3 regions of the Nocardioides sp. FY1077 genome follow, and region 1 is predicted to be linked to each of the others. Evidence: predicted binding sites of a transcription regulator. Region 1 holds the regulator's gene; each other region holds the start of a gene.
The links. Region 1 encodes LexA, which represses DNA repair genes until DNA is damaged. Its sites were predicted from a motif close to TCGAACANNTGTTCGA; they were not measured.

Region 1 (9,797 bases):
TGAGCAGCTCGCCCATCGACTCCGCGAGGTCGTCGACCGAGGCGTGCAGCACCGGCAGGAACTCTGCGGTGAGGTAGTCGGCGTAGGGCTGCGCGCCGGCGCGGGCGGCACCGTACTCAGCGACGTTCTCCGGGGCCATCCCGGCGGTCCAGTCGAGGCCCTCGCCCTCGTACGGCGCGACGCCGGCCAGGCTCGCCGCGGCGCGGCAGCGACCGGGCAGCCGCGCGGCGCAGCCCAGCGCCCGGGGGCCTCCGCCCGACCAGCCGAGCGTCACGAACTCACCGATCCCGAGGTGGTCGAGCACGGTGACGGAGTCGGCCACGTCGTCGACCATCCGCGGCGGGCCCTGCTCGGGGCGGCGCGGGCTCGAGCCGCCGTACCCGGCGCGGGAGAAGGTCACCATCCGCAGCCCGGCGGTGCGCGCGGCCTCGTCGACGGCGGGGTAGGGGGTGGCGGCGGACGGCGAGCCGTTGTGGAACAGCCACGGGAACCCGTCGGGGTCGCCGCCGGTGAGCACCTCGAGGGTGCGGCCGTCGGGGGCGGTGATCTCCTGCAGCGGGTCGGTGTCGGGGCTCATGGCCACGACGCTAGCCACCCCGTCCCCAGGCCCGCCTCGCCGCGGTCGGGGGTGTCGGCGCGCGCGGCTAGGGTTCTGGGGTGCCGCAGACCCCCACTCCCGCCGACAGCCCGGTGACCAGCGTGCTCTCCGCCGCGGTGGCCGCCCTCGGCGGCAGCGAGCGCGCCGGCCAGGTGGAGATGGCGCAGGCGGTCTCGCGGGCGCTGGAGAGCGAGGAGCACCTGCTGGTGCAGGCCGGCACCGGCACCGGCAAGTCGCTGGGCTACCTCGTGCCCGCGCTGGTCCACAAGGGCCGGGTCGTGGTCGCGACCGCCACCCTCGCCCTGCAGCACCAGCTCGTCGAGCGCGACCTGCCCCGCCTGGTCGAGGCGGTCAAGGACCAGCCGGGCGTCGACCCGTCGTACGCCGTGCTCAAGGGCCGCTCCAACTACGCCTGCCTCCACCGCGTGCGCGAGGGCGTGCCCGACGACCAGGGCGCGCTGGTGCAGATGCCCGAGGGCTCGATGGGCCAGAAGGTGCTCGAGCTGCGCGCCTGGGCCGAGCGGGAGGCCGAGGGCGGCGGCCACGGCGAGCGCGACGCCGCGCCGCGCCACACCGACCGGGAGTGGCGTCAGGTCAGCGTGGGCCACCGCGACTGCCTGGGCGCCACGCGCTGCCCCTTCGGCCAGGAGTGCTTCGTCGAGCTGGCCCGCGAGAAGGCGCAGCGCTCCCACCTGGTGGTCACCAACCACTCGCTGCTGGCGATCGACGCCGTCGAGGGCGTGCCGATGATCCCCGAGTACGACGCCGTGGTGATCGACGAGGCCCACGAGCTCACCGCCCGGGTGACCCAGGCCGCCACCGACGAGCTCACCGTCGGCGACGTCGAGCGCGCGGCCCGCCGTTCGCAGCGCCACGTCGACGGCTCCGAGGCCGACGACCTCGCCGACGCCGCCGGCGCACTGCGCGACGCGATGGCCGAGGCGTCGCCGGGCCGGTTCGAGACGCTGCCCGACCAGCTCTCCGACGCCCTCCAGCTGGTGCGCGACGCCGCCCGCACCTGCTTCTCGGCCTACCCGCGCGAGCAGAAGGAGGCCGGCGAGACCGGCGACGCCGGACGCGCGCAGGCCAAGGGGTCGGTGCAGGAGGTGTTCACCACCGCGGAGCGGATGGCGGCCCTGGCCGAGTCCGACGTGCTGTGGCTCAGCGAGGGCGGCACCGGCGCCCAGAGCCGCATCCCGCCGCGGCTGTGCGTGGCGCCGCTGCAGGTGTGGGGGCCGATGCGCGACAAGCTGCTGGCCGACAAGACCGTGGTCTTCACCAGCGCGACCCTGATGCTGGGCGGCGACTTCAGCAACGTCGCCACCGGCGTCGGCCTCAAGCCGTCGGAGCGCGTCGACGTCGGCACCCCCGTCGGGGGCGGCGACACGCTGCCCTGGCGCGGCATCGACGTCGGCAGCCCCTTCGACTACGGCCAGCAGGCGATCCTCTACGTCGCGCGCCACCTGCCGCCCCCCGGGCGCGACGGGCTCGGCGCCGCCCAGCTCGACGAGATCGTCGACCTCGTCGACGCCGCCAACGGGCGCACCCTCGGGCTGTTCTCCTCGCGCCGCGCCGCCGAGGCGGCCGCTGAGGTGGTGCGCGAGCGGCTGCCCCACCTCACCACCCTGGCCCAGGGCGACGCCCAGCTGCCCGAGCTGGCCAAGCAGTTCGTGGAGGACCCCCACACCTGCCTGTTCGGCACGCTCAGCCTGTGGCAGGGCCTCGACGTGCCCGGCGAGACCTGCCAGCTGGTGCTCATCGACCGCATCCCGTTCCCACGGCCCGACGACCCGCTGATGAGCGCCCGGCAGAAGGCCGCGGACAAGGCCGGCGGCAACGGCTTCATGCAGGTCGCCGCCACCCACGCCGCGCTGCTGATGGCGCAGGGCGCGGGTCGTCTCATCCGCACCACCACCGACCGCGGCGTGGTCGCGGTGCTCGACCCGCGCCTGGCCACCGCCCGCTACGGCAGCTTCCTCAAGGCCAGCCTGCCGCCGATGTGGACCACCACCGACCCCGCGGTGGTCCGCAAGGCCCTGGCGCGCCTCGCCGCCGGCTGACCCCACCGGGCCGTGCGCCGGTCGAGCAACCAGCAGCGCCGGCGACCAGCGTCGCCGAGACCTCCGCGGCCCGCACTCAGACCCGGGCGCGCCCCTCGTAGAGCCGCGAGCCCGACGCGAGCCCGAAGAACGACGCGACCGTGGGGGCGACGTCGATGGTGCGAGCGTGGGCCGAGGAGGCCTGGCGCCGCGGCACCCGGGGGTGCCCGCCGCCGACGAAGAACGGGATCGCCCGGGTGGCGGGGTGGCCGTGGTTGCCGGGGATCGGGTTCGAGGTCATCGGGTCGGGGTCGCTGAAGCGCCAGCCGGCGCGGCAGAACACCACGACGTCACCGGCCTCCGGGCCCAGCCGCAGCCACTCGGCGCGGCGGTCCCAGGCCTTCAGCACGCCCTCCACCTCGTCGGCGATCGCGCGGATGCGACGTACGGCCTCGGCTCGCTGGCCGGCGGGGCCGGTCCAGTAGACGAGGTCGGCGCCGCCGTTGTCGGCGATCACGAACTTGCCGGCCAGGAACGGGTCGGCCTCCAGCGGCGCCTGCAGCGACACCACGTCGGTCGGCGTCGACCAGTCCATCGAGTGGTCGGCGAGCACGACGACCATCGAGTGCTCCCAGCGACCCGACGACTTGAGCTCGTCGACGAACTGCCCGACGAGCGCGTCGGTGGAGGCCAGCGCCGTACGACGGGCCAGCTCCAGCGTGGTGCCGGTGAGGTCGGAGTGCCCGAACCGGTCGATGTCGCCGAGGTTCACGAACATCAGGTGGGGGTCGAACTCCTTGAGCATGTCGAGCGTGGCCTGCATGGTCGCCACGTCGGGGGCGTAGCCGGCCACGGGAATGATCGGCATCGGCTCCCAACGGTGGGTCGCCCGCTCGCCGAAGACGCCGTAGAGGTACTCCTTCGACAGCACGGTGCCGGTGGTCAGGCCGCTGCGGTTGAGCCGCTCGATCACCGTCGGCACCCGGATGTCGGAGGGCCGGTCCATGTCGCGGATGTCGCCGAGCTCGCGGTCGTAGATCGCGTTCGCGGGCACGCCGGTGCGGTCGGGCCGCTGGCCGGTCATCATCATCACGTGGTTGGGGATGGTCTCCATCACCGGCATCGACGAGGCCCGCGGGAACCGCAGGCCCGCGTCGCGCAGCGCGCGGAGGTTGGGGGTGAGGCCGCTCTCGATCTCCTCGGGACGGCACCCGTCGACGACCAGCACGTAGGCGCGCTTGCGGGTGCTGGCGGCCGCGGCGGCCGCGGAGGACGCCGCCCCGGCGAGGCTGGAGAACAGCAGGCCGGAGGCGCCGGCGGTCAGCATCGTGCGCCGTCCGGTGCGGGCCTGGGCGAGGCCGCGGGCGAAGGGCCGGTCGGCACCGGCGACGTCGGTGGTGGGGCAGGCGCCGTCGTGGCGCGTCGAGCCGCACATCAGACGTCACCCACCGGAGCGTCGACGCGCTCGACGAGGTTGCTGTTGGCCGGGGTGGCGTACGACACCGACCAGGTGATGGGGGTGTCCCGGTCGTCGCGTTCACCGATCACGAACCAGTCCATCTGCGCCCGCTTCGCCGTCACGTCGAGGACCGAGAAGCCGTGGTCGTCGAAGTTCAGGTACTTGATGTGGCGGTTGTTGGCCTTGATCGTCTCCTCCACGGCCAGCGAAGTGGTGCGCGGCGGGGTGCCGGTGATGTCGTTCAGGTTGTTCGAGGTGACCGAGGTGCACACGAACTCCACGCCGACGGAGTCGCCGACGGCGGGGTAGGTCGACGGGTCGAGCGGCAGCTCGCAGGCCCACCCGGAGTGGATGTCGCCGGTGAGGAAGACGGTGTTCTTCACCTGGTGGTCGCGCAGGTGCTGGAACACCTCGCGGCGGTCGTCGGTGTAGCCGTCCCACTGGTCGACGTTGTACGGCGCACCGTCGCTGGGCAGCAGCCCGGTGACGTCGTTGACCGGCTGCACCAGGTCGTCGGGCAGGTCGGCGAACGTGACCGGCGCGATCATCACCGGGTTGCCCACGAGCTTCCACTGCGGGCGGTGGTCGCGGCTCAGGGAGTCCTTCAGCCACTCCATCTGCTGGCGTCCGGTGATGGTGCGGTCGGGGTCGCTGACCGCGGGGTCGACCGCAGGGGTGGCGACCTGCTGGTCGCGGTAGGTGCGCAGGTCGAGCATGCTCAGCTCGAGCAGCGAGCCGAAGCGCAGCCGGCGGAACAGGCGGGCGCCGTCGCGCAGGTCGGCGGTGCCGTCCATCCGCAGCGGCATCCACTCGTCGTAGGCGCGGTGGGCGCGGGCCCGACGGCGCAGGTAGTCGCCCTCGCCGCCCTCACCGGTGCCGGGGGTGTGGTTCTCGGCGCCCTTGCGCCACTGGTCGTTGGTGACCTCGTGGTCGTCCCAGGTCACGATCCACGGGTAGCGCGCGTGGGCGGCCTGCAGGTCGGGATCGGTCTTGTACTGGGCGTGACGCTGGCGGTAGTCGGCCAGCGACACCATCTCCCGGGCCGGCACGTGCGCCCGGACGTCGACGTTGTCGTTGCCCATGCCGTACTCGCCGGGCCCGTACTCGTAGAGGTAGTCGCCGAGGTGCAGGATGGCGTGGAGGTCGTCGCGCTCCGCCAGCCCGCGGTAGGCGGCGAAGTACCCGGCCTGCAGGTTCGCGCACGACACCACGCCGAAGCGCAGGTTGCCGGGCTTGGCGAAGCGGGCCGGGGCGGTGCGGGTGCGCCCGGTGGGGCTGACCTGGTCGCCCAGGACGAAGCGGTAGTGGTACCAGGTCGCCGGCTCCAGGCCGGTGGCGTCCACCTTCACGGTGTGGTCACGGCCCGGGCCGGTGCCTACCCGCCCGCGGCGCACGATCCTGCGGAACCGGTCGTCGGTCGCGACCTCCCAGCGCACGCTCACCGACGGGCCGCGGCCCGAGCCCGGTGTCGCCGCGACGGTGGGGGTCACCCGGGTCCACAGCACCACCGCGTCGGGCGTGGGGTCGCCCGAGGCCACGCCGTGCCGGAACACCCGGCCACCCGCACGGAGCGGAGCGTCGGGCTCGGACGCCGTGGCACCGGCCGTCGTCGTGGCGGCGGGCAGGCCTACGGCGACGGCACCGGCTGCGCCCGTGGCGAGCAGCGTGCGTCGATGGGGTCGCAGGTCGACCTGGGCGTCGGCGGGCGACGAGGAGGGGCGGTCAGGGGTGGTCACGATCCATTCAACGACGCGCCGTCACCCGCGTCATGGCCGCAGGCGGGTGGCCACCAGGTGTTCACCCGGGAGCCACCGGCACGCCGTGACCAGGCGGGGGCTCAGCCCCGGACGGCGCGGCCGGCCACCGTGAAGCGCAGGTCGTCGTCTCGCGAGCGGCCCTGGCAGGAGAAGCCCGCTTCGGGGGCCACGCCGCACCGGTAGCGCCTGCTGGCGTTGACCAGGGTGACCTCGACCTGGCGCACGGCCGCAGCGGAGAAGCCGGTGTTGACCCGGCCGTCGCCGTCGGCGCCGAGCCGGAGCAGCCGCGTGGTCGGCCGACCGCTGGTCGGCACGACGGTGAGGGCGACCTCGGTGCCGCGGGCGCTCACCGGCAGGTCGAGCGTGAGCGCGAGCTTCCACCCGGTGTCGAGGCCCGCACCGGGGGTGAACCGGTGGGTGGCGCTGCTGAGGTGGTCGAGGCGCACGGTGCGGCGCCCGGTGGAGCGCTGTGTCGGCGACAGGGTGGCGCTGCGCCACAGCGGGGCGGTGGGGTAGCGCTGCGCGGAGCCCTCCTCGTAGGCCAGGCCGGGGCGTCGGTTGTCGGCGGCGAAGCGGGCGTAGGCGTCGCGCAGTGCGACATCCCGCTCGCCGAGCGCACCGGCCACGGCCTGCACCGAGTACTCGTCGGGACCGCCGACGGCGCTGTCGGCGCGCTCCCAGGCGCGGCGGACCAGCGAGGGGAGCTCGCCGGTGCTGGCGGGCAGCGCCTCGGTGAGGTGGCGGAAGAAGATCCAGTCGCCGTATACCCGCAGGTCGCTGTCACCGTCCATCGAGGCCCGCGGTCGGCCCAGCGGACCGGAGCGCAGGTAGGTGACGTTGTCGTCGACCGCGTCGTAGACCTCGTCCTCGGCCCAGGTGGCAGTGGCCTCGATGAACCACCCGTCCTCGTCGGCGTCGTAGGCGAACTGCACGGCGTGGAAGTACTCGTGGGCCGCGGTGACCTGCAGGTTCTCCAGCGGGGTGTGCGCCGGGAACTGGCCCGAGCGGAAGTCGTTGTCGAGCACGCAGTACGCAGGCACGTCAGCGGCGCGTTCCCCGGTGGGGATGGCCCGGTCGGAGGTGCAGTAGCCGTAGATGCTGTCGCCACCCACATCGACCAGGTAGACGTCCGTGAGTGGGCTCCCGCCCTTGGCGCCGTCGGGCTTCGGGGCCCGGTAGCCCGCGGCCACGTAGGTGTCGTGCACCTTCTGCAACGTGGCGAGCGTCGTGTCGACGTAGGCGGGCACGGTGCTGACGTCCTCGTCGTCTGCCACCTTGTCGGAACTGCGCTCGACCCAGTGCACGCAGACGTTCGTGCTGCACGTGGAACCGGGTTCGCCAGCGCTGGCGCTGTAACCGGAGCCAAACGGGTCGGCTGTGCCGTCACTGGGCCGCGCGAGGTAGCTGCGCGCCGTCGCGCGGTCGGTCGGCGACAGCGCGGGCAGGCTGCGGGCGAGGTCACGCAGGGCCTCGGTGGCCTCGACGTCGGGGTCGGTCGCCGGGGTCGCGTCCGGGTCGAGGAGCTCCTCGACCGTCTCCAGCGCCTCCGCGGCCTGGGCCGGGGTCACCTCGCCGGTCGCCTCACCGACTACCTCGACGGCCTCGCTCGCTGCACCGCCAGCAGGGGCGTCGACCGGGTCGGCCGCGGCCGGCACCAGCAGTCCCGCGCCCAGGGCGAGGGCGGCGAGGGGGGCGAGCAGGACGGAGGGGGTGCGACGCACGCGGGCTCCCGGGGGTGGGGGACGAGCAGGACGTCCAGCGTCTCACGCGTCACCGACAGCGCCGACTCGGCGGATCCGCACGCGACACTGGGCCCGTCGGTGGTCCGACGGGCCCGGCGCGACGCGGGTGGGGCAGCCCCGGAGCGGGACGGGGCCCGCAGCGGTGGGCCCCGGTGGAGCGGGTCAGACGCGGCGCAGGACCGCGGTGACCTTGCCCAGGATCGTGGCGTGGGTGCCGTCGATGGGCTCGAAGGAGTCGTTGTGGGGGAGCAGCCAGACCTGGCCGTCCTTGCGCTGGAAGGTCTTGACGGTGGCCTCGCCGTCGATCATCGCGGCGACGATCTCGCCGTTGTTCGCGGTCGGCTGCTGCCGGATGACGACGTAGTCGCCGTTGCAGATCGCGGCGTCGATCATCGACTCACCCGACACCTCGAGCAGGAACAGCTGACCGTCGCCGACGAGCTGCTTGGGCAGGGGGAACACGTCCTCCACCCGCTGCTCGGCCAGGATCGGGCCACCGGCGGCGATGCGGCCGACGACCGGCACGTACGTCGCCGCGGGCATCGCGTCGCCCACACCGGTCTCGTCGAAGGACGACTCCTCCGCCGCGGAGATCGAGCGGCGTGCGGCGAGCACCTCCGGCAGGAACACCTCGAGCGCACGCGGGCGGTTGGGGTCGCGCTTGAGGAAGCCCTTCTCCTCGAGCACCTTCAGCTGGTGGGCCACGCTGGAGGTGCTGGTCAGCCCCACCGCGTTGCCGATCTCGCGCATGCTCGGGGGGTAGCCCCGCTTCTCGATCGCGTCGCGAATCGTGGCCAGCACGCGCAGCTGGCGCGGGGTCAGGCCCGTCGCGTCGGGAGCACCTTCGGGGAACTCGGACACCGTGCCCCCCACCTCGTTCGTCGCCATCGTCCACCTCTCTGCTCCGGCACGGCTGGCGCCGGCCCGGTCCTCGTGCCCCGCCCGGGTGCGTGGGTCCGGGTGGAGGTCGTGCGTCGCCCGGCGGGGGCGACGTGCCTCACCCTGCCAGTCGCGCCGGGCGACTTCAAACACCTGTTCGAACGGCGTGTCGCGCCCGTCCCCGTCGCCGGCGCGGATCCGGTCGAACATCCGTTCGTCTGGACCCTTGCGCGGTGTCGAACACCTGATCTACTCTCGCTCATGTGTTCGATCGAACGTGTGGTCGACTCGGCCACTCCAGGCGGTCCGCCAGGACTGTCGGTGGCGCCCGTTAGACATCAGCGTGACCGACCGAGCCCCACCCGAGGCCGACCGCCACTTCCCCAGGAGGTCCCCATGAGCACGATGACCCTGCACCCCGTCCACGCCCCGACCGTGCGGCTGACCCGCCGCGGCCGACTGGTCGTGTTCACGCTCTCCCTGCTGGTCGTGCTCGCCGTCGGGGTCTGGCTGGCCGCCGGCTCCGTGGCCACCTCCCAGGCCCAGCCCACCGAGGTCATCACCGTCGGCACCGGTGACACCCTGTGGGACATCGCGGCCGCCACCTCCGCCGACGGCGACCTGCGTGGGGCGATCGCGGAGATCCAGACCCTGAACGACCTCGACGGCGGCCTGGTGATCGCCGGCCAGCAGCTGCGGGTCCCCACCAGCTGATCCACCCGCCGGCAGCGCCACGCGCCCGGCCACTGACCTCACCAGCCGCTTCGACCCCGGCTGGTGAGCTGGGGAAGACGAGGGGCGGGCCCATCGGGCCTGCCCCTTTCCTGTCCCCCGGGAGCGAGCAACGACCGCAGCGCTCGGTGGTTGAGGAGCGAGCGCAGCGAGCGTCTCGAAACCACCGAACCGACGACCAGGCCTCAGCGCGAGGCCCGCCGCCCACCAGGAGCAGTGGCGGGACCACCGTCCGCGTCGTCCGCGTCGTCCCCCGAGGCCGGCGACCCGCCGGACGGGGGAGCGGTGATCCCCAGCGCCCGCAACAACCGGGCGACGAGCACCAGTCCGACGAACAGGCACGCGACGGCCCCTAGCGAGGCCAGGGCGAGGAACCACCACGCGCGGACGTCGCCGTCGCGGGCGGTGGTGCCGAAGTCGATCGCGGCGTACACGAGGTAGCCCCACGCCACCACCGACAGCGTGACGGCGAGGGCGAGCAGGAGGAGTCGCGGCTGGAACGTGCGGGGCGGCTTGGCGGCTCGGCGCGAGCCTGCTCGTCTCCCCGCGCTGCTCACCGGGTCATTGTGTCCGACGTGCCCGCCCGGCGCA
Region 2 (9,797 bases), 730 kb from region 1:
CGGTCGGCATCGCCGAGCGGACGCCGAAGCCGCGGGCGAGGTAGTTGGCCGAGAGCACCACCCCGCGGTGCCCGCCGCCGACGACCACCGGGACGTCCTGGAGGTCGGGGCGGTCGCGCGTGGCCACCGAGGCGTAGAAGGCGTCCATGTCGACGTGGAGGATGGGCGTCGCCACGTCCGGGGCGCCGCTCACCACGACCGCGCCCGTCCTCGGGCGCGGGACCCGCCGACGGCGCCGCTCAGGGCCCCGGGGTCGTCAGTGCGCGAGCAGGTGCAGCTGCGTGGCGAGCGGGAGGTACTCCGGACGTCGTGACACCGCCCGCTCCAGCTCGACCAGCGCGGCCGCGGCGCCCGGCTCGAGGTCGAGCAGCGAGCCGGGGACGAGGTCGGCGAAGACCCGCACGGCGTGCACCGACGACAGCGCGAGCCCCGCGTCGGAGAGCAGGTCGACGATCTCGTCGTGGGTGAAGCGGCGTCCCGAGCGACCGCTGAGCGGCTGGTCGGCGGTGGTGTCGAGGAGGGTGAGGGCCTGGCCGAAGTGCCCGGCCATGGCGCGGGCGACCACCGCCGCGTGGCGCTGGGCCACCAGCAGGCTGAGGGTCGCGCCCGGCCGCATCGCCTCCTGCAGTGCCGCCAGCGCGGCCGCGGGGTCGTCGACCACCTCGAGCACGCCGTGGCACAGCACGACGTCGGCGCTGGCCGCGGCGACCACGTCGGGCAGCGTGGAGAGGTCGCCCTGCTGGCCGGAGACCTCGACCCCGCGCTCGCGCGCCCGGCGTGCGAGCGAGGCGAGCGCGTCGGGGCTGGGGTCGACCACCGAGACGCGGTGGCCGAGCTCGGCGACCCGCACGGCGAGGCCACCGGTGCCGCCGCCGATGTCGAGCACGTCGAGGCCACCGGGGCCGCCGTCGTCGAGGACGCCGCGCAGCGCCTCCCACACCACGGCGGTGCGGGCGGCGCCCCGCCGCTCGCCGGGTCGCTCGGGGGGACGCTCGCCGGGCCGCTCGGTCGGTGCCATGCGGCCCACCCTAGGGGACTCCGGTGGCGCTCCCCGGGCCCCGGTGCCCCGCGCTGGGCGCCCGGTTGCGAGCGCCCGCGCCGCCTCGACCCGGCGGGGGCGGGTGGCGGGGACAGGTGGGGCACGGGTGGGCGACCTCAGCCGGCGCGGGCGATGCGCTCGGCGGGTGCCGCGTGGGGCACCAGCCCGAGCGACTGCTCGACCACGCCGAGGAACCGGTCGGCGTCGCGCACGAGGTCGTCGGCCTCCCGCTCGGTGACCGCGCGGCGCGAGCCGGCCTCGGCCGCCGCCCGCTTCGCGGCCCCGGCGGCGAAGAAGGTGGCCCACTCGGCGAGCTCGGGGGCGACCTCGGTGAGCAGCACCCAGGCGTTCTTCTGCGGGCGCCGCCGCGCCGGGGCGGGCTGGGCCCGCGCCGCGAGCAGCGCGGCGGCGGCCCGCAGCGCGCTGACGTGGGCGCAGGCGTAGCGGGTGGGCACCTCGGTGGAGGTCATCGCCTCCTGCAGCGACTCGGCGGCGCGGGCGAGGTAGGAGTGGGTGGTCGCCGAGAGGGCGTAGGGGTGGGGCTGCGGCGCCGGCACCGACGAGCGACGCGAGGTGGCCATCACCGGCCCCCGCACCTGGCGAGGTCGGCGGACCCGGCGGACCCGGTGGGGTCGGCCGACCCGGTGAGCCGCCAGCCACCGTCGGTGGTGTCGTGCACCAGCTCGAAGACCTCGCGCTCGCGCCCGGCCCCGCAGCCCGCCTCCACCTGCCAGCGGTGCTGCGACCACGGCGCGTCGAGCCAGCGGGCCAGCACCGCCCGCACCTTCCACACCCGCCCGCGCCACAGGAACTGCTCGGGGGCCTCCGCGCCCGCCACCGCTGCGGTGCGCACCTCGATCGGGTCGTCGTCTCGTGTCATGGTCCACCTCGTTCGTCTCGTCGACCCGCACCGACCCCGGGCGCCCCGCCTCCGGGGCGGGTGCCGGCGGGGACGGGGGTCGAGGTCGCCCCCGCCGGCAGTGTTCGAACACGCGTTCGAACACAGGACGAAGGTACACCGCCGCACCGACAGCGCGTCAAGGGCGAGGACGCGCCGCACTCGACCGGGCCGGGCGGGGCCGGTCGGGACCCGGCGTGGTCCCGCCCCGGTGTCGCGGTGGACACTCGGGCATGGACCACCTCGACGTCGCCGGCACCCGCCACACCGTCGCGCGCGCCACGCGCAGCGACCTGCCCGAGATCGTGGCGCTGCTGCGCGACGACCCGCTGGGCGCCACCCGCGAGCTCGACGACCTCGCGCCGTACGAGGCGGCGTTCACCGCCGTCGACGCCGACGACCGGCACCTACTCGTCGTGGTGCGCGAGCCCCGTGGCGCCGCGGTGGCCACCCTGCAGCTCACCCTCCTGCCCGGCCTCGCGCGCGGTGGGGCGACCCGGTTGCAGGTCGAGGGGGTGCGGGTGGCCGCGTCAGCGCGCGACACCGGCCTCGGCGCGGCGCTGCTGGACTGGTCGCACCGCTGGGGCCGCGAGCGGGGAGCCGTGCTGGCCCAGCTGACCACCGACACGAGCCGCACCGGGGCCCACCGGTTCTACGAGCGGCTGGGGTACGCCGCCACGCACCTCGGCCTCAAGCGTCCGCTGGACGACTGAGGCCGCTCAGGCTGTGCACCGGGCGGGCGCGCCCGGCGGGCGGGGCCGGTCGGCGTCAGGCCGGCTGCCGGACGTCGCCGCGCATGAACGCGTTGGTGTCGCGGTGCCACAGCGCGGCGAGAACCCCGGCGTCGACGACCAGGGCGAGGTAGGAGATCGCGACGAACACCGCCGGCGGGTCGATGCGGATGCCGCCGATCGTGGCCACCGCGATCATCACGACGACCGCCGTCAGGCTCAGCCGGGCCCAGTTGTGGGCGTCGCGCAGGAACACCACCAGCACGGCCAGCAGCATGGCCATCACCACGAACAGCACCGCCGCCACCTGGAAGAACTGCGGGATGACGATCGGCTCCTCGGCCTTGAACTGCTCCAGGCTCTGGGTCTGCAGGATCTCCTGGGCCGAGCGGCTGCCCTCGGCCCAGTTGAGGATCAGCTCGTCACGCAGCAGGCCGGTGAGGACGGTGGTCACCCCGCCCACGACCACGAGCAGCGTCAGCAGCGCCACCGCGACCCGCAACGACCTCGGCTGCTGGCGCACCATCTCGTTCCTCCGTCCGTCACGACCCTGATCGCCAGCATCGTCCCAGACGGGCGCCCGACGGGCGTCCGACGGGGTCGCGACCGGGCCACCCGGGGCGCGAGCGCGCCGGGGACTGCCACGTCCGCCGCGCGGGCGCCTAGGGTCGGGGCATGGACCACGAGCACCTGGGCATCACCCGATTCCGCGAGGCGCACCGCGCCCGCGGCGGCCGCGGGGAGGTCGTGGTGCTCCCAGCCGCGGTCCACACCGCCGCCCTGGCCGCCGAGGCGCTGGGCTGCGAGGTGGGGGCGATCGCCAACAGCCTGCTCTTCGACGCCGACGGCGCACCGGTGCTGGTGCTGACCTCGGGCGCCCACCGCGTCGACACGACCGCGGTGTCACGGCGCCTCGGCACGCCCCGGCTGCGCCGGGCCACGCCCGACTTCGTGCGCCGCCACACCGGCCAGGTCATCGGCGGGGTCTCCCCCGTCGGCCACCCCGAGCGCGTCCCGACCCACGTCGACACCTGGCTGAGCCGGCACCCCGTGGTGTGGGCCGCGGCCGGCCACCCGGCGGCGGTGTTCTCCACGACGTACGACGAGCTGGTCGAGATGACCGGCGGGAGCCCGGTGGATGTCGAGGGCCCCTGAGGCCCCCGACCTCGAGCCTGCCCGCCCTGCCGCCGCCGGGCCCGGACCCGTGGTCACCGAGCTGTGGGTGGCCCCGCAGCGTCACGCCCCGATGGAGCCCCGCGACGAGGTCCGGGTCGAGGCGGGGGCGGGCGTCGTCGGCGACCGCTTCCACGGCAGCCGCCACCGCCACGTCACCGTGCAGTCGGCCGAGGCGCTCGCCGAGGCCGCAGCGGCCCTGGGCGCGCCGGTTACGGCAGCGGCGACCCGACGCACCGTGACGGTCAGCCACGGCCGGGTGCCGACCACCCCGGGCGACCGGGTGCGGGTCGGCGAGGTGGAGCTCGAGGTCGTGCGGGTGGCGGCGCCGTGCGCGCTGATGGAGCGCTCGATCGGCCCGGGTGGCGCCGCGGCGCTGCGTCGGCGCGGCGGCTCGGTGCTGCGGGCCCTGACCTCCGGCACGGTGCGGGTGGGCGACGCCGTCACCGGTCTCGAGCCGACGCGGTGAGCGCCGCCCGGCGCCGACCTACCGGGGCCTAGGGTCTGCCCATGGCGCGCGTGGTGGTGGTCGGCGGGGGGTACGGCGGGATGGCCGCGGCCGTGCGGCTTGCCAAGCTCGGCCACCGGGTGAGCCTCCTCGAGCGCTCGACCCACCTCGGCGGCGCCCTCGCCGCGCGCCACCAGGACGGGTTCACCTGGGACGCCGGCCCCACCTCCACCCTGCTGCCGGCCGCCCTGCGCGACCTGTTCCGCAAGTCGGGCCGCCCGCTGGAGCGCGAGCTCGAGCTGGTGCCGCTCGACCTGGTGCGCGAGCACCGCTTCGCCGACCGCTCCCGGCTGCGGCTGCCGGTCGGCCGGGCCCCGCAGGTGCGCGCCTTCGACGAGCTCGGCGACGGCCTCGGCGCGCGCTGGGCCGACTGGACTGCGTCGTTCACCGACGACTGGGAGGTGCTGCGCCGCGGCTACCTCGAGGTGCCCTGGCAGCGCGAGGAGCTGCCCCGCGAGGTGGCGGCGCGCCTGGGCTCGCGCGAGACCCTCCACCGGCGCCTGCGCCGCACCTTCCGCGACGAGCGGCTGCGCGCGGTGGCCGCCCACCCGTTCACCGCCGACGGCCACGACCCGCGCAACGTGCCGGCGTGGGCCGGGCTGGTCTCCTACGTCGAGCAGCGCTTCGGGGCCTGGATCGTGCCGGGCGGCATGCACCAGGTGGGCGCGGCGCTGGCCGCCCGCCTGGCCACCCGCCGGGTGGAGGTCGTGACCGGCACGGCGGTGCGCGACGTCGTGCTGCGCGGCGGGCGGGTGGTGGCGGTGGCCACCGACGCCGGTGAGGCGGACGCCGACGTGGTCGTGCTCGGCGTCGACCCGCGCGGGCTGCCGTCGGTGGCGGGCCTGGTGGAGCGCACGATGCCGGCCATCCCCCCGACCGTGTGCCACCTCGGCCTGGAGGGCGACCTGCCCGACCTGCCCCACGAGGTCGTCCTGCACGGCGACCCGACCCTGGTGGTGCGCACCGGCGGCCAGGCCCCCGACGGCGCCGCGGCCTGGACGCTGCACGGGCGCGGTCGCCTCGCCGAGGACGTCGTCACCGCCCTGGCGCGCGCGCAGGTCGACGTGCGCCGCCAGGTCGTCACCCGCCTCGACCTGACCCCGCGCGAGCTGGTGCAGGAGTGGGGCGGCTCACCGCTGGGCGTGCTGTGGCAGGGCCGCGCCACCGTGCGGCGCCGGCTCGGCCCGGACACCCCGGTGCCGGGCTTGTACGCCGCCGGCGCCCACGCCACGCCCGGAGCGGGCCTGCCGTTCGTGGCGCTGTCAGCCGCGCTCGTGGCGCAGGCCGTCGGGCCGGCCGAGGGCGTGCGCGTCAGAGGTTGACGTCGAGCTTCTCGAAGATCTCCAGCGTGGCCCGCGAGCGGTTCAGCGTGTAGAAGTGCAGCCCCGGCGCGCCGCCCTCGAGCAGCTCCTCGCACAGCTCGGCGGCCGCGGCGATGCCCTCCGCGCGCATCGACACCGGGTCACCGTCGTGGGCGGCGATGCGGGCCACCACCTCCTCGGGCACGTCGGTGCCGATGAGCTCGCCCTGGCGCCGGATCGCGGCCAGGTTGAGGATCGGCATGATGCCCGGCAGGACCGGCAGGTCGACGCCGCGGTCGCGCACGCGGTCGACGAGGCCGAAGTAGTCGGCGGCGCGGAAGAACATCTGGGTCACCGCGAACTCCGCACCCGCCCGCGCCTTGGCGACCAGCACGTCGGCGTCGTGGTCGAGGGAGGCGGCCGTGGGGTGGCCCTCCGGGAACGCCGCCACCCCGACGCGGAAGTCACCGCGCGCGCGGGCCAGCTCGACCAGCTCGGTGGCGTAGGTCAGCCCGCCCTCGGTCGGCGTCCAGTCGGCGCGGGGGCCCTCGGCGGGGTCGCCGCGCAGGGCCATCACGTGGTGCACCCCGGCTGCGGCGTACTCGTCGAGGATGGCCTCGAGCTCGCCGCGGGTGTGACCCACGCAGGTGAGGTGGGCCATCGGGAGCAGCGAGGTCTCCTGGGCGATGCGGCCGGTGATGCGCACGGTGGAGTCGCGGGTGCCGCCGCCGGCGCCGTAGGTGACGGAGACGAACGTGGGGCGGTAGGGCTCGAGCGCGGCGACGGCCTGCCAGAGGTGGTCCTCCCCGGCGGCGTCCTTGGGCGGGAAGAACTCGAAGGAGAACGATCGCTCCCCGCGGGAGATGAGCTCGGCGAGGGAGCGCCCGGGGCCGTCGGTCATGGGTCCCATCGTAGGTTCGGGGGCCTCACGCCCCCGCATCCGTCCACCTCGCGGGGCCGCCCGCGCCACGGCCCGCCCGACGCCCGGCGACCGTCCGCCGCGACGACGCCCTAGGGTCGGGGCATGACGGCCACGCACCCCTGGGACGGCAGCGACTTCCGCGGGCGCGTGCAGGTGGCCCTCGACGCGTTCCTCGACGAGCAGGTGGTGCGGCTCGCGCCCGTCGGCCCCGACGCCACCCGGCTGCTCGACGAGGCCCGGGCCCTGGTCGCCGGCGGCAAGCGGCTGCGGGCGTCGTTCTGCTGGTGGGGGTTCCACGCCGTCGACCCGGCCCCGTCGCCGGAGGCCGAGCGCGCCCTGGTGCGCGCCTGCGCAGCGCTGGAGCTGCTGCACGCCAGCGCGCTGGTGCACGACGACCTGATGGACGCCTCCGACACCCGCCGCGGGCGCCCGGCCACCCACAAGGCGTTCGAGGCGGAGCACCGCGCCGACCGCTGGCGCGGTGACCCCGTGCAGTACGGCGCCGCCGCCGCCGTGCTGCTCGGAGACCTGCTGCTGAGCTGGTCAGACGAGCTGCTGCGCCGCTGCGGGCTGCCCCTGGAGCGGGTGGTGCCGGCCCTCGAGGTGCTCGACCTGTGCCGCTCGGAGGTCATCGCCGGGCAGTTCCTCGACGTGTCCGTGCAGGCCCGCGGCCGCGCCGACGTCGACGCCGCAATGACGGTGCTGCGCTACAAGTCGGCCAAGTACTCCGTCGAGCGACCCCTGCACGTGGGCGCCGCGCTGGCCGGCGCCGACGCGGCCACCCTCGAGGCGCTCACCTCCTACGGCCTGCCGCTGGGCGAGGCGTTCCAGCTGCGCGACGACGTGCTCGGCGTCTTCGGCGACCCCGCCACGACCGGCAAGCCCGCCGGCGACGACCTCGTGGAGGGCAAGCGGACCGTGCTGGTGGCGCTCGCCCTCGACGCCGCGGAGCCGGCCGACGCCGAGCGCCTCGACGCCGCGCTGGGCCGCCCCCTCGACGTCGCCCAGGTCGAGCGGCTGCGCGAGGTCATCGCGAGCTCCGGCGCGCTCGCGCAGCTCGAGGAGGTCATCACCGCCCTGACGAGCCGCGCCACCGCGTCGCTGCGCCGCTCCGGCCTGGCCCCCACCGCACGCGAGGTGCTGGCCGACCTGGCCGCCGCCGCCACCCAGCGCACCGTCTGAGGTCGCGGGTCGCGGGTCGGGCGTCGTCCCGGCCGGCGGTGTCGCGACCGCGTGGGTGCCGCACGCGCGTGGGCGGTCGCGCCGGTGGAGCGCTCAGTCGTCGCGGTCGTCGGTGGGGAGCAGCACCTCGACCAGCGGGTCGCCGTCGTCGCGCCCGCCCACCACGGCCAGCAGCCGGGTGAAGCCGGCGGCGTCGTCGTGGGCGAGGCGGCGCCAGCCCTCCCACACCAGCAGCGTGGGGCCGGGCAGGCCGCGCAGGCAGTCGTGCAGCGCGTCGAGGTTGCGTCCGTACCAGGACGGCAGGTCGAGCGCGGAGCCCATCGCGGCCAGCACGTCGGGCAGGTCGATGAGGCCAGAGCCGTCGAGGTAGGCGAAGCGCCACCCGACGTGCTCGGCGGAGCGGCGCACGTCGGAGAGCTCGGCGGAACCGGTGCGCCGGCGGCGGGCCGGCCACCGGTGCACGCCGGGCGCCGTGCGTCCCGACAGCACGTCCTCGAGGTCGACCTCGGGCAGGTCGCCGGGGACGGCGGGCACGGGCGGCACGGTCACGACCGGATCCGCTCGAAGCTGGAGTAGTGGTCGACGGTCCAGTACTGCTCGCCGTCGTCGCCCACCACGATCCGGCGTGCGCCGCGGTCGTCCTCACCGGGGGTCTCCACCGTGTACTCGGCGTAGTAGCCGGACGGCTGGGCGGGCAGCAGGCCCTTGTTGTTGTAGAAGGTGCGGCCGTCCTCGTCCTCGGGGAACGGCCCGCCGGTGTCGATGAGCGCCAGCGTCTCGACGGCCTCGGGGGGAAGGCGGTCGAGGTCGATCCAGGGCAGCCCGCTGACGGGGTCGGTGGTCTCCGGCTGGGCGGTGGAGGTGCCGGGGTCGCGGCCGGCGAGCAGCCAGATGCCGACCGCGAGCCCGACGACGAGCACCATGGCCATCAGCCCGGTGGGGCGGCGCTTCGGCGCGTCCTCGACGGGCGGCAGACGGTAGACCACGGTGGTGCCCCGGTCGCCTAGAAGGCCATCGCCTGGGCGCGGCGCTTGACCTCGGAGCCGCGGTTCTCGCGCAGCGCGTCGATGGGACGGCCCGGCAGGCCGGCGTCGAGGTAGAGCCACGCGATGATCTCGCGGTCGGTGTAGCCGCCGTCGTGGAGCACGGTGAGCAGCCCGGGCAGGCCCTTGACGGGGAAGCCCTCCTGGATGAGGTCGGCCGGCACCTGCTGGCCGGCGCCCGGCGAGGGCACCGCCGCGGCGAGCTCGTGGTCGCGGATCATCGTGCGCACCTTCGCCACGGTGACCTCCAGCTCGCGCGCGGCCGCGGCCCAGTCGAGCCACGTCGGCACCAGCACCGCCAGGTCGTGGTCGGCCAGGGGCACCTCGCCCGTGGACGCGGTCTCGCTCGTGGGCTCGCTCATGGCGTCATCGTCCCACCTGCCCGGTGGCGCCACGCCGGGGGCCGTCGCAGCGGCCCGGGCGGCCCCGGCGACCGTACGATGGGCGCCCCGGATCCCGTCCGGACCGCAGGAGGGTCGCTGTGCCGACAGACCGGCAGCCGCACCGTGACGCCGGACCCGCTTCGCCGGGCTCGCCGGCGCCCGTGGGCGACCCCATGACCGGGCGGGTGCTCGACGGGCGCTACCGCGTGGGGGCCCGGATCGCGCGGGGCGGCATGGCCAGCGTCTACGAGGGCCTCGACCTGCGCCTGCAGCGCACGGTGGCGGTGAAGGTGATGCACGCCGGTCTCGGCGACGACGAGCAGTTCGCGGCCCGCTTCGTGCGCGAGGCCCGGGCCGCGGCCCGCCTGTCCCACCCCCACGTCGTGGCCGTGCACGACCAGGGCGACGACGACGGCACCGTCTTCCTGGTGATGGAGCTCGTGGCGGGCCACACCCTGCGCGACACCATCGCCGCCGAGGGCGCGATGGCGCCGCTGCGGGCCCTGGCGCTGGTGGAGCCCGTGGTCTCGGCGCTCGCCGCCGCCCACCGCGCCGGCATCATCCACCGCGACGTCAAGCCCGAGAACGTGCTGATCGCCGCTGACCCCCACCGCGGC
Region 3 (9,797 bases), 1.0 Mb from region 1:
CCCCTCGTCGGTGAGCTCGACGCCCAGGAGGCCCGCGGAGCGGTGGACGATCAGGTCGAGCTCGTGGGGCTCGTAGAACTCCAGGTGGGCGGTGAAGCCGAACCGGTCGCGCAGCGGACCGGGCAGCAGCCCGGCGCGGGTGGTGGCGCCGACGAGGGTGAACGGCGGGATCTCCAGCGGGATGGCGGTGGCGCCGGGGCCCTTGCCGATGATCACGTCGACCCGGAAGTCCTCCATGGCCATGTAGAGCATCTCCTCGGCCGGGCGCGACATCCGGTGGATCTCGTCGATGAACAGCACCTCGCCCTCGTTGAGGCCCGAGAGGATCGCGGCGAGGTCGCCGGCGTGGGTGATCGCGGGGCCGCTGGTCAGGCGCAGCGGCGTCGACATCTCGTGGGCGATGATCATCGCCAGCGTCGTCTTGCCGAGGCCGGGCGGGCCCGAGAGCAGGACGTGGTCGGGGGCGCGGCCGCGCAGGCGGGCCGCCTCCAGCACCAGGCCGAGCTGGTCGCGCACCCGCACCTGCCCCACCACCTCGTCGAGGCTGCGCGGGCGCAGCGCCGCCTCGACGGCGCGCTCGTCGGCGTCGGCGTCGGCGGTGGTCAGCGAGCGGAAGTGGGCCTCCTCGGCGGCCTCGAGCTCGTCCTCGTGCACGTCAGGCCCTGCTCAGGCTCTGCAGCGCGGCGCGCAGCAGCGACGGCACGTCGGGGGTGGTGCCGGGGTCGGGGGCGACGGCGTCGGCGGCGCGCTCGGCGTCCTTGGCCGACCAGCCCAGCCCGACCAGGCCCGTGGTGACCTGGTCGCGCCACGCGTCGACAGCGGGCACCGGCGTCGCGGTGGTGCCCTGGCCGGGGGCACCGATGCGGTCCTTGAGCTCGAGGATGATGCGCTGGGCCCCCTTCTGCCCGATGCCCGGCACCCGGGTCAGCGTCTTGACGTCCTCGCCGGCCACGGCCCGGCGCAGGTCGTCAGGGCTGAGCACCGCGAGCATCGCCTGGGCCAGCTTGGGCCCCACGCCGGAGGCGGTCTGCACCAGCTCGAAGCAGGTCTTCTCGTCGTCGTCGAGGAAGCCGAACAGGGTGAGGGAGTCCTCGCGCACCACCATGCTGGTGGGCAGCGTGGCGGGCTGGCCGAGCCGCAACGAGGCGAGGGTGCCCGGGGTGCACAGCAGCTCGAGGCCGACCCCGCCCACCTCCAGCACCGCGCTGGACAGGGACACCGCGGCCACCTGGCCGCGCACGAACGCGATCACGTGAGGCTCCTGGTGGGTCGGGTGCGGGTCGCGGGCCGGGTGGTGGGCCCGGTGGTGGTCGTGGGTGCGGCGCGGCGCTGGGAGGCGACGGCCGCGTCGAGGCGGGCCTGCGCGCCACCGCGCCAGATGTGGGTGATGGCCAGGGCCAGGGCGTCCGCGGCGTCCGCGGGCTTCGGCAGCACCTCCAGACGCAGGATGCGCACCACCATCGCCCCCACCTGCGCCTTGTCGGCGCGGCCGTTGCCGGAGACCGCGGCCTTCACCTCGCTGGGGGTGTGCAGCGCCACCGGCAGCCCGCGCCGGGCGGCGCAGACCATCGCGATGCCGCTGGCCTGGGCGGTGCCCATCACGGTGCTGACGTCGGAGCGGGCGAAGACCCGCTCCACCGCCACGGCGTCGGGCCGGTGCTCGTCGAGCCAGGCGTCCACGCCCTTCTCGATGGTCACCAGCCGCTCGGCCACCGGCAGGTCGGAGGACGTGCGCAGCACGCCGACGTCCACCAGCGACAGCGGCCGCCCCACCGAGCCCTCGACCAGGCCCATGCCGCAGCGGGTCAGTCCGGGGTCGATCCCGAGCACGCGCATCCGTCGCCTTCCGTCGAACATGTGTTCGTCCCACGCTAACCGCGGGTGCCGACGTACGGCGCCGCGACACGCGGGCGCGTCCTCGGGGTCGGGCTCGGCGGGTCAGGCTGGTCTCGACACGTCGGTCGCGGCCTCGCAGGCTCGGCCGCGCTCCTCGCTCGACCACCGGCGACGCCTGCCCCGCCTCGCAGGCTCGGCGGGTCAGGCGTCTTCCAGCTCGGCCATCACGGTGTCGGGGACGTCGAAGTTGGCGTAGAGGTTCTGCACGTCGTCGAGGTCCTCGAGGACGTCGACGAGGCGCAGCATCTTGGCCGCGGCGTCCTTGTCGAGGGCCACCTGCATGTCGGGCACGAAGGAGGCGTCGGCGGAGTCGTAGTCGATGCCGGCGGCCTGCAGGGCGGTGCGCACCGCGACCAGGTCGGTGGACTCCGAGACGACCTCGAAGGCCTCGCCCAGGTCGTTCACGGCGTCGGCGCCGGCCTCGAGGGTGGCCTCGAGCACGTCGTCCTCGGTGACCGTGCGGCCCTCCTGCTCGGCCGGCACGACCACGACGCCCTTGCGGTTGAACAGGAACGACACCGAGCCGGGGTCGGCCAGCGAGCCGCCGTTGCGCGACATCGCGGTGCGCACCTCCATGGCGGCGCGGTTCTTGTTGTCGGTGAGGCACTCGATGAGCATCGCGACACCGGCGGGGCCGTAGCCCTCGTACATGATCGTCTGGTAGTCGGCGCCGCCGGTCTCCGCGCCGGAGCCGCGCTTGACCGCGCGGTCGATGTTGTCGTTCGGGACCGAGGACTTCTTGGCCTTCTGGATCGCGTCGAACAGCGTCGGGTTGCCGGTGACGTCACCGCCGCCCATGCGGGCCGCGACCTCGATGTTCTTGATCAGCTTGGCGAACATCTTGCCGCGCTTGGCGTCGACGACGGCCTTCTTGTGCTTGGTGGTCGCCCACTTGGAGTGCCCCGACATGCGATCCCTCTTCCTCCGTCGACTCCGCGCCCGGCGTCAGCGCGAGCGTGCGTGCGTGCTGGGCGACCGTGTCCAGGAACAACCCGTGGACGCGGGCGTCTCCCCCGACCTCGGGGTGGAACGACGTCGCCATCAGCGGTCCTTGGCGGACCGCGACGATCCTACCCACGGCCGGCCCCTGCCCGACACGGGCGAGCACCTCCACCGCGGCACCGGCGTCCTCGATCCACGGCGCCCGGATGAAGACTGCGTGCACCGGGGCGTCGAGGCCGCTGACCTCCACCTCGCCCTCGAACGAGTCGACCTGGCGGCCGAAGGCGTTGCGGCGCACCGTGACGTCGAGCCCGCCGAGCGTCTCCTGCCCGGGGGCGGCGTCCTCGACGCGGTCGGCGAGCAGGATCATCCCGGCGCAGGTGCCGAGCACCGGCAGCCCGCCCGCGATGCGCGCGCGCAGCGGCTCCAGCAGGTCGAAGGCCCGCACCAGCCGGATCATCGTGGTCGACTCCCCGCCCGGCACGACGAGCGCGTCGACGGCGGCCAGCTCCTCGGGACGGCGCACCGTGCGGGCCTCGACGCCGAGCGCGGCGAGGGTCGCGACGTGGTCGGCGACGTCGCCCTGCAGGGCCAGGACGCCGACGACGGGGGTGCTCACCCGGGCGATGCTAGGAGGTGGCCGGCCGGACGCCGCGGGCAGGCCTCGGGCCCGTCCCCGGCGCCGGGTGGTCCCGAGCGTAGTCACCCGCGTGGTCCTGCGCGTGGTCCTGCGCGTGGCACAGTTGCGGCCGTGCGACCGAGGCCACGAGACCCGCGCGTCCTGCCTCACCGGCCCCGCCCGTCACCGCGCTCGGCGCAGTCCCCCGGTCGTCGGGTGAGAACCGCTGCCGCGCTCGCGCTCCTGGCACTGCTCGGCCCGACGGTGTCGTGCGCCGAGGAGCAGCCCGCCCGGCCACTGGCCTCGACGGGCGGCACGCCCTCGCCCGGCGCGACAGCACCGACGGCCACCCCCGACGCCGGGAACACCGGCGCCACCGACGACCAGCCCGGAGCAGCAGCGGCGACGGCGTACCGCGCCTGGATGGCCGCGCTCGAGGCGCGCGACCCGGAAGCGGCCTGCGCGCGCCACGCGCCGGGGTTCACCATCGAGCTGCGGCAGCGGGCGATCCTGCTCGGGCGGGCGGCGCAGGGCGACCCGTGCCCGGTGTTCGTGGACGTGCTGTGGAGCGAGCCGACCGAGGCCCTCGCCACCGCGGCCGGCGCCGTGGAGGTCACCAGCGCCACCGCGGAGCGGGTGCTGCTCGCGGTCGACCTGGCCGACATCGACCAGACCGTCACGATGACGTACGCCGACGCCGCGTGGCAGGTCGCCGACACCGGCCCGCGCGGCGACGCCGCGGCGGGCGAGGGGGTCACCGACCGGTGGGTGGCCCGCTGGTGCGACGTGGCGCTCGGCAGCGACCGCGCGGCGGTGGTCGCGGTGATGGGCGAGCCGTCGGGCGCCTACACCGTCGCCGACGGTGGCGAGCCGCAGCTCTACTGGGCCGCCCGGCCCTACGACTTCCGCGCCTACCTCGACGAGCGCGGCCGGGTGCTCGACCTGGTCGGCGACTACGACGCGCTCGGCGCCGCCGACCGCGCGCGGCTCACCTGCCCCGAGCTCCGCTGACGCGCACCCCGGCGCAGCGAGCCGAGGGGACGAGGGTCACCAGCCGCGCTCGGCCAGGCGGTGTGGCTGCGGGATCTCGTCGACGTTGATGCCGACCATGGCCTCGCCGAGGCCGCGGGAGACCTTGGCGACCACGTCGGGGTCGTCGTGGAAGGTGGTGGCCTTGACGATGGCCTCCGCGCGCTGCGCGGGGTTGCCGGACTTGAAGATGCCCGAGCCCACGAACACGCCCTGCGCGCCGAGCTGCATCATCATCGCGGCGTCGGCGGGGGTGGCGATCCCGCCGGCGGTGAACAGCACCACCGGCAGCGCACCGCGCCGGGCCACCTCCACGACGAGGTCGTACGGCGCCTGCAGCTCCTTCGCCGCGACGTACAGCTCGTCGGGCAACAGCGAGGAGAGCCGACGGATCTCACCGCCGATGGTGCGCATGTGCATGACCGCGTTGGAGACGTCACCGGTGCCGGCCTCGCCCTTGGAGCGGATCATCGCCGCGCCCTCGGAGATGCGGCGCAGCGCCTCGCCGAGGTTGGTGGCGCCGCACACGAACGGCACGGTGAACTGCCACTTGTCGATGTGGTTGGCGTAGTCGGCGGGCGTCAGCACCTCCGACTCGTCGATGTAGTCGACGCCGAGGCTCTGCAAGACCTGCGCCTCGGCGAAGTGGCCGATGCGGGCCTTGGCCATCACCGGGATCGAGACGGTGTCGATGATCGAGTCGATCATGTCGGGGTCGCTCATCCTCGAGACGCCGCCCTGGGCGCGGATGTCGGCCGGCACCCGCTCCAGCGCCATGACGGCCACGGCGCCGGCGTCCTCGGCGATCTTGGCCTGCTCGGCGGTGACGACGTCCATGATGACGCCGCCCTTGAGCATGTCGGCCATCCCGCGCTTCACGCGGGTGGTGCCGGTCGCTGACGTGGGCTGCGCAGAGGTCTCGGACATGCCCCGAGCCTACGGTTGTTTACCTCCCGGTCACATTCACCGACGGGCCGCCGGTCAGGCGTGCGGGCCCGGCGCGGCCGCCTCGGCGAGGGCCTGCTGGCGCACCACCCAGATGCGCTGCACCACGGTGACGGTGCTGGCCGCGGCGAGCGCCCACAGCACGACGTGGAGCAGGATCGGGAGGTCGAAGATGGCGCTCAGCCCGGTCATCACCAGGATGGCGACGAGGCGGTCGGCCCGCTCGGCGATGCCGACCTTCGCGGTGTAACCCAGCCCCTCCGCCTTGGCGCGGGCGTACGAGGTGACCCCGCCCATCAGCAGGCAGACCAGGCACAGCACGAGGTAGAGGGTGCTGTCGCCGGGGCCGGCGAAGTACAGCGCGAGGCCGATGAAGATGGCGCCGTCGCCGATGCGGTCGAGGGTGGAGTCGAGGAACGCACCGAACTTGCTGCTCGTGCCCTGGGTGCGGGCCATGTAGCCGTCGATCAGGTCGGAGAAGACGAACGCCGTGGCCACCAGCACGCCGGTGAGCAGCATGCCCTGGGGGAAGAAGACCAGCGCACCGGCGCTGAGGCCGATCGTGCCGACGAGGGTCACCACGTCGGCGCTCACGCCGAGGCGGATGAGCAGGTGGGCGACCGGGGCGATGACCTTCGTCCAGAAGGCGCGGAAACGTTCCATCATGGCGGGAGCAGGTTAGCGGTCGCCGGGCCGCGCGCCCGCGTCGGCCACCAGCCGCGCGCACACCTCGGCCACCGCGGTCGGTACGCCGGCGACGTACCAGCGCCGCCCCGCGGCCTCCACCTCGCGCGCGGCGCCGCCGACGCCGAGCAGCAGGGCCTGCCCGGGCAGGCGGTCCCAGTCGGGCACGGTGTGCTGCACGACGACGTCGACGCGGCCCTCGGCGGCCAGCACGGCGTCCATCGAGCCCGACCCCAGCATCCGCAGCGTGGCGGCGGGCTCGAGGGCGTGGGCCCAGGCCCGACCCACGGGCGTGGGGTGCAGCGGCGGGTGCAGGTACGTCGCCACGCACGACTCGGCCAGCGGCCGGTCGACCAGCGGCGGCAGGGGCTCCCCGTCGACGGTGGTGGGCAGGCCTGGCCCGCCCACCCAGGTGTGGTCGGTGTGGGGCTGGTGCACGGCGCCGAGGAGCAGGTCGTCGCCGTCGACCAGCGCGAGCGCCGAGCACCACCCGGTGAGGCCGCGCACGAAGTTGTAGGTGCCGTCGACGGGGTCGACCACCCAGGTGCGGCCGCTGGTACCGGCCCGGGCCGTGCCCTCCTCGCCCAGCACGCCGTCGGCGGCCCGCTCGGCGACCAGCCGGTCGAGCACCAGCGCCTCGGCGGCGCGGTCGGCGGCGGTGACCACGTCGGAGACCGACGTCTTGTGCTCGGTGGCCAGGCCCTCGGCGCGCATCCGGCGGGCCAGCCGGCCGGCGTCGCGGACGAGCGCGGCGGCGAGCCCGGCGTCCGCGGTCGAGGCGGTGCTCACGACGCGGTGGGCCCGGGCCAGGCGGCGGCCAGCAGGTCGCGGGTGTCGTCGAGCAGCTCGGGCAGGGTCTTGGTGCGCCCGATGATCGGCATGAAGTTCTGGTCGCCGGGCCAGCGCGGCACGACGTGCTGGTGGAGGTGGGCGGCGATGCCGGCGCCGGCCACCGCACCCTGGTTCATCCCGATGTTGAAGCCCTCGGCGCGCGAGGTGGCCCGCACGACCCGCATCGCGGTGCGGGTGAGGTCGGCGATCTCGGCGGCCTCCTGGTCGGTGGTCTCGGTGTAGTCGGCGAGGTGGCGGTAGGGGCAGACCATGAGGTGGCCGGGCGCGTAGGGGTAGAGGTTCAGCAGCACGAACGCCAGCTCGCCGCGGTGCACCACCAGGCTGTCGGCGTCGGGCAGGGCCGGGATGCGGCAGAACGGGCACTGCCCCGACGTGGTGTCGGACGGCTTGTTCTCCCCACGGATGTAGGCCATCCGGTGGGGCGTCCACAGCCGCTCGAGGTCGTCGGGCTCCCCCACGCCGTCCTGCAGCCGCACGCCGCTCACCGCACTACCTCGACCGGCCCGGCCGGCCCGGCCGGCACCGCACGGCGTACGACGCGCGCCGGCTCGTCGGCCCCGGCGGCGGCCGCGCGGGCGGCGGCCTGGGCGGCGAGCAGCTCCTCGACGGGCTGGTCGTGCTGCAGCGTGAGGCCGAGGGTGCGGGCGTGGCCGCGCAGGATGAACCACACCGAGTCGGTGGTGATGTCGACCAGGACCGTGGCCGGCGGCGTGTGGCCCGGGCGCGACATCCACCGGCGCACGGCGCCGAACACCGCGCCCACCAGCCCGAAGACCAGCGGGTCGACGGCGGCGCGCTCGTCGTCGGTGACCTCGAGGCCCAGCACCTCCATGGCGGTGGTGATCAGCTCGGCGACCTGGGTGGCGATGCGCTCGATGCCCTGCTGCAGGGGGCCGGTGCCGTCGGAGGAGGTGTCCTGCGCGGCCACGTGGTGGAGCGCGGGGTGGGTGACGGCCCAGTCGACGTAGGTGCGCACGACGCGGCGCACGATGTCGGGGATGGTGCCGTCGAGGGTGACCGCGGGCAGCAGCTCGGCGGCCAGCGCGTCGACGATCTGGGTCTGCACGGCGCGGTCGAGGTCGGCGCGGTCGGCGAAGTGGCGGTAGAGCACGCTGCGGCTCAGCCCGGCCTGCTCGGCGTACTGCTGCACGTGCACCTCGGCGCCCGGCTCCTCGGCCTCGATCACGGCCAGCGCGGCGTCGAGGATCTGCTGGCGGCGCTCCCGGTTGTGCCGGTCCCAGCGGGCCTGGCGCCCGTCGGGGCGACCGCGCTCGGTCACCGCCATGCCCCACCCCGTCCTGTGCGCGCACCCGCCGCGCCTCGTCGTCCGTCTCGACCCGCAGCGTATCGCCCGCCCCCGCTGCCACCCACCGCCGCATGTAACGCGGTGTCCACCGTCCTGGTGCGGTGCTGCAGCGCCGCCCCGAGTCGTGGACACCGCGTTACATGCGGTGCGCGGCCCGGGGTCACGGGCGGGAGAACCACTGGCCGAGGTCGGTGTGCACGTCGCCGCAGGTGATGTTCTGGTCGCGCTCGGCCTCGACCCACTGGCCCATCACGGCCTCGCCGCCCTGGATGACCCAGTCGTCGCCGCACCGCGACTCCGCCTCGTCGCGCGAGGTCTGCCCGGCCGCGCGCCACTCCGGCACGCCGAGCTCGAGCGGGCCGACCACGGCGTCCCACAGCGCGGGGGTGGAGTAGACGCCGATGCGGTAGCCGGCGTCGGTGTAGCCGCGCGCCACGCCCTGCACGACCGCCGCGTTGGCGGTGGCGTCGGTGCTCCACTCGAAGTCGGGCACCGGCTCCACGTCGATCCACACCACCGGCGTCTCCAGGCCCGCGGCCCGCAGCGCGTCCACGTTGTAGCGGGCCTGCTGGTAGCCGGTGTTGGCCAGCGCACCGAGGCGCGAGCCGTCGTCGTACGGCCCGTCGTCGCCGTGCTCGGCAAGCTCGGCGTCGTCGGGGAAGCTCGACACGGCGTACGCCGACGTGAGCAGGCCGCGCTCGCGGGCCATCGTCACCTGGTCGGCCAGGCAGGGGTTGGCCACGAACCCGGGGCCGTTGGTGAGCCCGATGACGACGTAGCGCGCCTCGGGCAGCGGCGGGGGCAGCCCCAGCGTGCGCTTCTCGGGGATGCCGAGGCCGCGGGGGCACTGCGGCCAGCTGATGTCGCCGCCGAGCACGGGCGCGGTGAACCGCGGTACGGCGCGCTCCTGCTCGCGCGCGGCGCCCTCGGCGGCATCGGCCAGGTCGGCCAGCTCGGAGTCGCTGACCTCCGGCGGGGTGGACGCGGCGTCGTCCGGACGGTCCGGGCGCGTGGAGCGGGGCGGCTCGGGTAGCGGCGGGGCGCCGGCGTCGAGGCGCTGCTCGGCCTGGCGCCGCACCACCCCGGCGCCCGCCTCGTCCTCACCGCCCGACGAGCAGCCGGCGACCGCCACGCCGCACAGCAGCGCGGCGGCCAGGCCGCTCCTCCACCGCCGCACCCGGGTCACACCTGCTCGCGCGACCCCACGGCGGCGCTGACGCGGGCGATGGCCTCCTCGAGCGGCACCCCGTTGTCCTGGCGGCCGTCGCGGTAGCGGAACGAGACCGCGCCGGCCTCGATGTCGTCGTTGCCGGCGATCAGCATGAACGGCACCTTCTGCAGCTGCGCGTTGCGGATCTTCTTCTGGAACCGGTCGTCGGAGTCGTCGACCTCGACGCGCAGGCCCTGCAGCTTCATCCGCCGCGCGACGTCGTGCAGGTAGTCGCCGGCGAAGTCGGCGACCGGGATCAGCTGCACCTGCACCGGGGCGAGCCAGGGCGGGAACGCCCCGGCGTAGTGCTCGAC

Region 2: AC4OR8_RS11445 (DUF6504 family protein) is a predicted target of LexA. The motif match lies at 2,024-2,039, and genes of this name have one in related genera.
Region 3: ruvC (crossover junction endodeoxyribonuclease RuvC) is a predicted target of LexA. The motif match lies at 1,850-1,865, and genes of this name have one in related genera.

What each region holds. Positions count from the first base shown of each region.
Region 1 is NZ_JBZWDB010000003.1:1,138,559-1,148,355, reverse strand. Features, by position in the region: gene AC4OR8_RS15050 (alpha/beta fold hydrolase) at 1-577, opposite strand, end outside; gene AC4OR8_RS15045 (ATP-dependent DNA helicase) at 658-2,658, shown strand; gene AC4OR8_RS15040 (alkaline phosphatase family protein) at 2,735-4,072, opposite strand; gene AC4OR8_RS15035 (alkaline phosphatase D family protein) at 4,072-5,832, opposite strand; gene AC4OR8_RS15030 (MXAN_6640 family putative metalloprotease) at 5,934-7,574, opposite strand; gene lexA (transcriptional repressor LexA) at 7,758-8,483, opposite strand; gene AC4OR8_RS15020 (LysM peptidoglycan-binding domain-containing protein) at 8,871-9,188, shown strand; gene AC4OR8_RS15015 (hypothetical protein) at 9,392-9,763, opposite strand.
Region 2 is NZ_JBZWDB010000003.1:407,687-417,483, forward strand. Features, by position in the region: gene dinB (DNA polymerase IV) at 1-193, opposite strand, end outside; gene AC4OR8_RS11435 (methyltransferase domain-containing protein) at 257-1,018, opposite strand; gene AC4OR8_RS11440 (SAV_6107 family HEPN domain-containing protein) at 1,156-1,620, opposite strand; gene AC4OR8_RS11445 (DUF6504 family protein) at 1,620-1,919, opposite strand; gene AC4OR8_RS11450 (GNAT family N-acetyltransferase) at 2,171-2,650, shown strand; gene AC4OR8_RS11455 (hypothetical protein) at 2,706-3,191, opposite strand; gene AC4OR8_RS11460 (YbaK/EbsC family protein) at 3,344-3,823, shown strand; gene AC4OR8_RS11465 (MOSC domain-containing protein) at 3,807-4,310, shown strand; gene AC4OR8_RS11470 (phytoene desaturase family protein) at 4,352-5,671, shown strand; gene metF (methylenetetrahydrofolate reductase [NAD(P)H]) at 5,661-6,551, opposite strand; gene AC4OR8_RS11480 (polyprenyl synthetase family protein) at 6,675-7,754, shown strand; gene AC4OR8_RS11485 (barstar family protein) at 7,848-8,303, opposite strand; gene AC4OR8_RS11490 (guanyl-specific ribonuclease) at 8,300-8,740, opposite strand; gene AC4OR8_RS11495 (Rv2175c family DNA-binding protein) at 8,758-9,159, opposite strand; gene AC4OR8_RS11500 (Stk1 family PASTA domain-containing Ser/Thr kinase) at 9,342-9,797, shown strand, end outside.
Region 3 is NZ_JBZWDB010000003.1:104,670-114,466, forward strand. Features, by position in the region: gene ruvB (Holliday junction branch migration DNA helicase RuvB) at 1-654, opposite strand, end outside; gene ruvA (Holliday junction branch migration protein RuvA) at 656-1,252, opposite strand; gene ruvC (crossover junction endodeoxyribonuclease RuvC) at 1,249-1,836, opposite strand; gene AC4OR8_RS10055 (YebC/PmpR family DNA-binding transcriptional regulator) at 2,038-2,805, opposite strand; partial or broken gene pdxT (pyridoxal 5'-phosphate synthase glutaminase subunit PdxT) at 2,864-3,457, opposite strand; gene AC4OR8_RS10065 (hypothetical protein) at 3,674-4,468, shown strand; gene pdxS (pyridoxal 5'-phosphate synthase lyase subunit PdxS) at 4,505-5,413, opposite strand; gene pgsA (phosphatidylinositol phosphate synthase) at 5,468-6,097, opposite strand; gene AC4OR8_RS10080 (inositol monophosphatase family protein) at 6,110-6,904, opposite strand; gene AC4OR8_RS10085 (HIT family protein) at 6,901-7,452, opposite strand; gene AC4OR8_RS10090 (TetR/AcrR family transcriptional regulator) at 7,449-8,252, opposite strand; gene AC4OR8_RS10095 (glycoside hydrolase family 25 domain-containing protein) at 8,434-9,450, opposite strand; gene thrS (threonine--tRNA ligase) at 9,456-9,797, opposite strand, start outside.